One region of the Arthrobacter sp. CAN_A2 genome, then DNA from elsewhere that is predicted to be linked to it. Evidence: riboswitches for the same ligand, from Rfam matches in the RefSeq annotation. Region 1 holds a riboswitch; the other holds the start of a gene.
What was found. Region 1 has a riboswitch for S-adenosylmethionine ahead of IWX63_RS03020 (bifunctional o-acetylhomoserine/o-acetylserine sulfhydrylase). Riboswitches for the same ligand answer to the same signal wherever they lie in the genome.
Positions count from the first base shown of each region.

Region 2: another riboswitch for S-adenosylmethionine. It lies ahead of IWX63_RS12280 (LLM class flavin-dependent oxidoreductase); the one in region 1 lies ahead of IWX63_RS03020 (bifunctional o-acetylhomoserine/o-acetylserine sulfhydrylase).

Region 1 is NZ_JADOUS010000002.1:164,055-168,259, reverse strand. It holds gene hutI (imidazolonepropionase) at 1-534, shown strand, start outside; gene IWX63_RS03030 (CPBP family intramembrane glutamic endopeptidase) at 576-1,379, shown strand; gene IWX63_RS03025 (VOC family protein) at 1,467-2,108, opposite strand; SAM riboswitch class IV at 2,320-2,436, shown strand; gene IWX63_RS03020 (bifunctional o-acetylhomoserine/o-acetylserine sulfhydrylase) at 2,517-3,833, shown strand; gene metX (homoserine O-acetyltransferase MetX) at 3,840-4,205, shown strand, end outside.
Region 2 is NZ_JADOUS010000008.1:153,484-157,688, forward strand. It holds gene IWX63_RS16945 (N-acetyltransferase) at 135-263, opposite strand; gene IWX63_RS12270 (GNAT family N-acetyltransferase) at 209-424, opposite strand; gene IWX63_RS12275 (SDR family NAD(P)-dependent oxidoreductase) at 550-1,308, shown strand; SAM riboswitch class IV at 1,598-1,711, shown strand; gene IWX63_RS12280 (LLM class flavin-dependent oxidoreductase) at 1,748-3,136, shown strand; gene IWX63_RS12285 (SDR family oxidoreductase) at 3,362-4,015, shown strand.

The DNA.
Region 1 (4,205 bases):
GCCGGCGTGGCGCTCGCCGTCGAGGTCGGCGCCGCCAGCGTCGACCACGTGAACCACCTGTCCGACGCCGACGTCGACGCGCTCGCAGGGACCTGGTCGGGATCCGGCACGGACGACGCCCAGGGGATGCCGGGCACCGTGGCCACGTGCCTGCCCGCCTGCGACCTCTCGACGCGCCAGCCGTTCCCGCCCGCGCGGCGGCTGCTCGACGCCGGCGCCCGGATCGCCCTGGCGAGCAACTGCAACCCCGGGACGTCCTACACGAGCTCCATGGCCTTCTGCGTCGCCACCGCCGTCCTGCAGATGGGGCTGACGGTCCACGAGGCGGTCCGCGCCGCCACCCACGGTGGAGCCCTGGCGCTGGGTCGCCACACGGGACGCGACGCCGACGGCCTGCGCACCGTGGGTTCCCTCGCCGTCGGGCACCGCGCGGACTTGCAGCTGCTGAACGCGCCGTCGGCCGCGCACCTGGCGTACCGGCCCGGGATGCCGCTCGTGCACGCCGTCTGGCGCGCGGGCGTGCGCGTCCGGTAGGAGGGCTAGGGGGACCCGGCATCCGCTGGCAGGATAGCGTCATGACTGCCGAGTCCTCGTCCTCCACCGCCCCGCCCGCAGCGGACGGCCCCACGGGCCCGCCGTCGAGGCGACGGATCACCGCCGAACTGCTGATCGTGTTCGGGCTCTCGCTCGGGCAGTCCGGCGTGTACGCGGCCGTGAGCCTGGCGGAGAAACTGTCGCGGGGACCCCTCGCCGGCCAGACCACCACCCTGAACCCGGTGCTGAACGACCGCGAGTACTTCGACCTCGCCTACCAGCTCCTGGACATCTTCTTCGCGCTGATGCCCGTGGCCCTGGTCCTGTTCCTGCTCAGCGGGCCCGGCGTCTCGGCCGTCCGGCGCCTGGGCTTCACCTTCGAGCAGCCGCTGCGCACGATCGGCTTCGGGGTGGGCCTGGCCGCGATCATCGCCGTCGGCACGCTCGGGGTGTACACGGGGGGCCGCGCACTCGGGATCACGACGGCGCTCGTACCGGCCGCGCTCGACGACTACTGGTGGACCATCCCGGTGCTCGTCCTCTCCGCGCTCCGGCACGCGGTGCTCGAGGAGGTCATCGTGGTGGGCTACCTGGTCATCCGCCTGCGGGAGCTCGGCTGGTCCACCCCCGCGATCATCATCACGAGTGCCCTGATCCGGGGCAGCTACCACCTCTACCAGGGGTTCGGCCCGTTCATCGGGAACGTCCTGATGGGCGTGCTGTTCGCTTGGTTCTACACGCGGACGCGGCGGGTCATGCCGCTCGTGATCGCGCACGCGCTCATCGACATCACGGGATTCGTCGGGTACGCGCTGCTCGGGCCGGCGCTGGGGATCGGTGCGTGAGCGGGCGTCCCCTGCCGATGCAGGACGGAGGGACCGGACGATCGTCCGGTCCCTCCGTCTCCGAGTCGATGGGTGTGACGGGTGACGCTAGATCTCCACGCGTCCGTTGTCGGTCTCGAACGTCACCGACATGACGCCGGGGGTCCCGTTGGGTGCGATCCACTGGACCTGCACGCCGTCGAGCGTCTTCTCGACATCCGTCCCGAGCCAGTCGGTCACCCGCTCGGACGAGCCGGCGATGGTGAGGCAGTCCAGCTTCACAGAGGCGGGGCGGGCCTTCGAGGGGTGGAGGTCCTCCGTGCCCTCGTCCCAGCGGAGCAGATAGGGGACCTGCGGGTCAGCGATGAGCCCCTTGATGCCGATCTGCTGCCAGGTGAGTTCCTGGCCGTCCGGGAACTTCCGGTTGCCGGGCACGGCGCTGCGTCCGAGGCGCTCCTCGAACGGTGCGAGATCCTCGACGGCCACGCACCAGCCCATCCAGCCTCCGCCGGCCTCGGAGCGGGCACGGACGGCCTGGCCGAACGGAGCCTTGTCCGACGCCGGGTGGTTCAGGACCTCGACGACCTCCAGGTACTGGCCGTTGACCAGGGGGAAGATCATGTTGCGGGTGCCGAAGCGGGGGTGCACACCACCCTTCACCGGCTCCATGCCGAGCCTGGCCGAGATTCGATCGGCCGTCGCGGCAAGTCCGTCAGGTTCGCAGGCATAAGATACATGGTCCAGGCGCATGCGGCTATCTTGGCACTAAGTGATCTGGGTCTCGACTAAGGCTTGCCTTACCTTCAGGCGGGCGTGTCGGGAGCCGGCCAGGAGCGTGGTGGGAGCGTGTCGGGTGCGTCCCGGGTGCGAGCCGCGGAGCCCACCGGCGGAGCACCCGCGGGCGGCTTCATGGAGGGTCACACGGTTGCCGGATCCGCCCGGATCGGCTTTCATGAATGCAGGTCATGAGTGCCAGCACACAGCCCCGGCTTGCTGGCCGGCAACCCTCCAACCGCGGTGGGGTGCCCCGGGTGAAGACCAGGTCCGGCGTCTTTCCGGCGCCGTTCAAGCGCGGGCTCCTGCGGGGTCCGGTCTCCTGGAGCGGCGTCCACCGGCCGGAGCACCGGACACGCGGAGCCCCTGACCAGAGGGAGCACCATGTCCGACGATTGGTCCTTCGAGACACGCCAGATCCACGCCGGCCAGGTGCCGGATGCCGCCACGGGGGCGCGTGCGCTGCCCATCTACCAGACGTCGTCGTTCGTCTTCCCGAGTGCGGAGAGCGCCGCGAACCGGTTCGCCCTGACGGAACTGGCGCCCATCTACACGCGGATCGGCAACCCGACCCAGGAGGTCGTGGAGACCCGCATCGCGAGCCTCGAAGGCGGTGTCGGCGCCCTGCTGCTGGCCTCCGGCCAGGCCGCGGACACCTTCGCGGTGCTGAACGTCGCGGAGGCCGGGGACCACATCGTGGCCAGCCCCAGCCTCTACGGGGGCACCTACAACCTCTTCAAGCACACGCTGAAGAAGTTCGGGATCGAGACCACGTTCGTGGAGGACCCCGACGACCTCGAGCAGTGGCGCGCGGCGGTCCGGCCGAACACCAAGCTCTTCTTCGGCGAGGTGGTCTCCAACCCGCGGCAGGACGTCCTCGACGTCGAAGGCATCAGCGCCGTCGCCCACGAGCACGGCATCCCCCTGATCGTCGACAACACGCTGTCCACGCCGTACCTCATCCGGCCCATCGAGTGGGGGGCGGACATCGTGGTGCATTCGGCCACCAAGTACCTCGGCGGGCACGGCAACGCCATCGCCGGGGTCATCGTCGACTCCGGGAACTTCGACTTCGCCCGGTACCCCGAACGGTTCCCGGGCTTCAACACGCCGGACGAGAGCTACCAGGGGCTCGTGTACGCCCGGGACCTCGGGGTGGGCAGCGCCCTCGGTGCGAATCTCGCCTTCATCCTCAAGGCCCGCGTGCAACTGCTCCGCGACCTGGGGGCTGCCGTCTCCCCGTTCAACGCCTTCCTCATCGCACAGGGGCTGGAGACCCTCAGCCTGCGCATGGAGCGCCACGTGGAGAACGCGCAGGCGGTCGCCGAGTGGCTGGAAGGGCACGACGACGTCGAGCGCGTCACCTACGCGGGGCTCTCCTCGAGTCCCTGGTACGAGCGCGGGAAGAAGTACGGGCCGCACGGCACGGGGGCGATCGTGAGCTTCGACATCGTCGGGGGGCTGGAGGCGGGGAAGCGCTTCGTCGACGGGCTCGAGCTGCACTCGCACGTCGCGAACGTGGGCGACGTCCGTTCGCTCGTCATCCACCCCGCCTCGACGACGCACAGCCAGCTCGGGGCGGAGGCGCAGCTCACCGCGGGCGTCCGCCCCGGCCTGGTGCGGCTGTCCGTCGGCCTCGAGAACATCGCCGATATCCTCGCCGATCTGGATGCGGGTTTCCGCGCCGCCAAGGGAGCCTGACCGTTCGTGACCACGTACCCTCCTGCCCCGCTGCCCTCCTGGACCGGCGACGCACCACCCCACGGGGACGGGCTGCTCCGTTTCGCGTCGATCGGGCCGCTGGTCCTCGAGACCGGGGGTGAGCTGCCCGACGTCCAGCTGGCGTTCGAGACCTGGGGCCGGCTGAACCGGGAGGGCTCCAACGCCGTCCTCGTGCAGCATGCCCTGACCGGCAGCTCGCACGTGGCGCGGGGCGCCTCGGACGAGGAGGGCTGGTGGGATTCGCTCGTGGGTCCCGGCCGCACGGTGGACACCGACCGCTACTTCGTGGTGTCCGTCAACATGCTCGGAGGCTGCTACGGCTCGACGGGGCCGGCCGGCCTCGCACCCGAC
Region 2 (4,205 bases), on a different contig from region 1:
GCCCCGTCGTCGGTCGGTGGCCTGCTTCGACAGGAAGCAGAGCCGGATCTCGTTGATCTCGGGGCCGTGTATCCAGAGCCTGCTGTGCGGTGTGTCCTCGACGCGGCCCCACGATAGGGGAGCAGGGGAACGGCCTAAGCCGTCAGGTACTGGTATTCAGCGTGCTCCTGGATGAAGGCCGCCACGAATTCACACTGGGGAACGACCCTCAGGTGCTGCCCGCGGGCGTCGTCGAGTGCGTACCGGATGAGGTTGCTGCCGATTCCGTGACCTCGACGTCCGGATCGACGACCGTGTGCGTGAAGGTGATCGAATCGGAGGACCGTTCGTAGGCCGCGGTGCCGACGGGACCGCCGTCGACGGTGGCCACGTAGCGGCTCCCGGCCTCGTTGTTGCTGATCTGGACTACCGCGTCGGTGCTCATCCAGCCACCCTCGCATCCGTGGTGACCGGGGTCAACGTGCCCGTTCGGGTCGTTCGGCCTTTTTTCTTCCATGGAGGACTCAGCCCTCCCCGCTGCGGCGCGGTCCACGATGTACGGTCTGAACCATGACTTCGAACATTCTGGTGACCGGTGCGAGCAGAGGCATCGGCGCTGCCATCGCACATGACCTCGCCGGCCGTGGACACCGTGTAGCCGTCCATGCCGGCCGTGATGAGCGCGCCGCCACGGCGGTGCGCGATGCGCTTCCGGGTGACGGCCACGTGGTGGTCGTCGGGGACGTGGGTGACCCCGCGGCCTGCCTGCGCATCGTCGACGGGGCGGTAGATGGGCTGGGTGGGCTCGACGTGCTGGTGAACAACGCCGGGATGTTCGAGGCGCACCCGATCGACACCGTGTCCTTCGACGACTGGCAGGAAGCGTGGCGTCGCACGCTGGACGTGAATCTCCTGGGGCCCGCGAACCTGTCCTGGCTCGTCGCACGGCATCTCCTCGACCGGCCGACAGGGCCGGAGGGCGGGCGGCTGGTCGGTGTGGGATCGCGCGGTGCGTATCGGGGGGAGCCCGTCACGCCGGCCTACGGCGCGAGCAAGGCGGCGCTGCACTCCATGACCCAGTCCCTCGCCGTGGCACTCGCGCCCCACGGGATCCTCGCTGCCGCCGTCGCGCCCGGGTTCGTCGAGACCGACATGGGCAGGACCGTGCTCGACAGTCCGGCCGGCGACGCGGTGCGTGCACAGAGTCCCTTCAACCGCGTCGCGACGCCGGAGGAGGTGGCGCAGACCGTCGTGTGGCTCGCAACCGAGGCTCCGCTCTGGGTCAGTGGCACCGTGGTGGACGTCAACGGGGCGTCCTACCTGCGGTAGTCGCCGGCAGTACGCCTCGGCGGGATGGACGCCCGCTGTGGGCGAGGACCTGCCGGTCCGTTCTGCGCTCAGGGCGTGGTGGAGCCCCGCGGTGGTGCCCTCTGCGGAGGTGAGTGAGGATCGCTGCTGCGATGAACGCGGTGCCGTTTGCTTGCAGAAGAACATTCGGAGTAACTCCTGTGCTCTGGTTCGACGCGCTCTCCGCGCCGTGAGGGACGGTGGATTCGTGACGCGCCGTGACGGCCGCGGGTGGACGACGGCGTGCGGGCCCACTTACGCTCGACACCAGAATCAAGAGCTCCAACGCAAAACCCTGGTTCGTTGGACGGCAACCCTCTCGCTGTAGTGGGGTGCCCCAGGTGAGGATTCGGCCCGGCACAGGCAGTGCGGGCAAGTATGGCGCTTCCGCCACGGCAGTGCCCCGATATGAGGATTCTTCATGCCCACATCACCGCGCCATATCCGCTTCAATGCTTTCGACATGAATTGCGTGGGTCATCAGTCGCCCGGTCTGTGGCGCCACCCCGAGGACCAGTCCTGGCGCTACAAGGACCTGAGGTACTGGGCCGATCTGGCGAAGACCCTGGAGAAGGGACTGTTCGATGGCATCTTCATCGCCGATGTCCTCGGCACGTACGACGTCTATGGCGGTTCCAACGAGGCCACGCTGAGGCAGGGCACGCAGACCCCGGTCAATGATCCGTTCCTGCTCGTCTCCGCGATGGCGCTCGTCACGGAGCACCTCGGGTTCGGTGTCACCGCGGGTACCGCGTACGAGCACCCCTACCCCTTCGCGCGCAGGCTCTCCACGCTGGACCACCTCACCAAGGGGCGCGTCGGCTGGAACGTGGTCACCGGCTACCTGCCCTCCGCTGCACGCAACATGGGTCATGAGGATCAGCTCGAGCACGACGCGCGTTACGACCACGCGGATGAGTACCTCGAGGTCCTCTACAAGCTGCTCGAAGGGTCGTGGGATGACGACGCAGTGGTCCGCGATCGCGAGACCGGTGTCTTCACCGATCCGGGCAAGGTCCATGACATCAACCACGACGGCAAGTACTTCAAGGTCCCGGGAATCCACCTCAGTGAGCCCTCGCCCCAGCGGACACCGGTCATCTTCCAGGCCGGAGCGTCCTCCCGTGGCATCGCCTTCGCGGCCGGCAACGCCGAGGCGGTGTTCGTCGCTGCGCCCACGAAGGAGAAGCTGAAGGACGTCGTCAGGAAGATCCGGGATGCGGTCGAGGCCGAAGGCCGTGATCGCTACTCGGTGCGGATCTACACGCTGCTCACCGTCATCACGGACGAGACGGAGGAGAAGGCCCAGGCCAAGCACGCGGATTACCAGCAGTACGTCAGCTACGAGGGGGCCCTCGTGCTCGTCTCAGGATGGCTCGGCGTGGATCTCTCCGTCTACGATCCGGACGAGCCGCTGGGCAACGTGAAGTCCAACGCCATCCAGTCCGCCGTCGCGAACTTCCAGAAGGTGAACGACGACGGCTCGCCGTGGACTGTGCGCGACATCGCCGAATCGGCGGGGATCGGGGGGCTGGGGCCGCGCATCGTCGGCTCAGGTGTGCAGGTCGCCGATGAACTTCAGGCATGGGTCCAGGAGACCGATGTCGACGGCTTCAACCTCGCCTATGCGATCACGCCCGGGACCTTCGAGGACATCATCGAGTTCGTCGTGCCGGAACTGCAGAAGCGTGGTGCCTATCCGACGGAGTACACGGAAGGAACACTGCGCCAGAAGCTCTTCGGGAAGGGCGATCGTCTGCCGGACGAGCACCGCGGCGCGCAGTATCGGCTTCAGCCCGTCCGACCCTGACGTGTCGGCGGATCGGCTGGTGACGTTGGGCCGGGTTGGCGCTTGGACCCGTCCGGTTCCAACGCATCAGCCGGAAACGAGCGGCGCTGCCACTTGGTGATGGCACCTGGGAATAGGTCTGCGCTGGCGGCGGAACGATCACGGGAAGGTGGCCAGCCCGACCATGGAGGACTAGCGTCGAAGACAAGGTATCCGACGACCAGTCACTCGACAGAAGGAGTTCCCATGTCACGCGTAGCCATCATCGGTGGGCACGGAAAAGTAGCACTGCACCTCACGAAGATCCTCACCAGCCAGGGCCACCAGGTCAGTTCGATCTTCCGCAACCAGGACCACGCCGGCGACGTCGAGCAGGCAGGTGCAACCCCCGTGGTGGCCGATGTCTCCGAACTGTCGGTGGCGCAGATGGCTGATGTCTTCCGTGGCCACGACGCAGTCGTCTGGTCTGCCGGTGCAGGTGGTGCGAGCCCCGAAGCCACGTATGCCGTGGATCGGGATGCTGCGATCCGTTCGATGGATGCTGCCCGGGAGGCGTCCGTAGGCCGCTATGTCATGGTGTCCTACCTCGGTGCACGGAAGGATCATGGCGTTCCGGAGGACAACGGCTTCTTCCACTATGGGGAGGCGAAGGCTGCGGCTGATGAGCACCTGCGCAACTCGACACTCGCGTGGACCATCCTCCAGCCGGGATCGCTCACCACGGACCCCGGAACCGGGAAGATCGAGGTGTCCGCGAAGCCGCAGCAGGATTCGGTGGCCCGCGACGATGTCGCCCTCGTGGCGGCCGTCGTGCTCGGCAACCTCGGCACGGTGGACAAGACCATCCAGTTCAACAGCGGTGAGACGCCGGTCGCTGAGGCCATCGAGGCCGCACTGTAGTCCGGTCTCAGCGGGGTGAAGGCGGCGCCCAGTTGAGGGCGTCGCCTTCTGTGTGGGCCGGGCGACGATGGCGCTTGGTGTGTGGTGGGTGCGGTCCTGCTTCACGAGTGTTCGCGCCAGATGGTCCGGTCCAGCGGACGATCCGGACGCATACAACGATTCGTACGCATACGACGCTTCAACGCTTCAA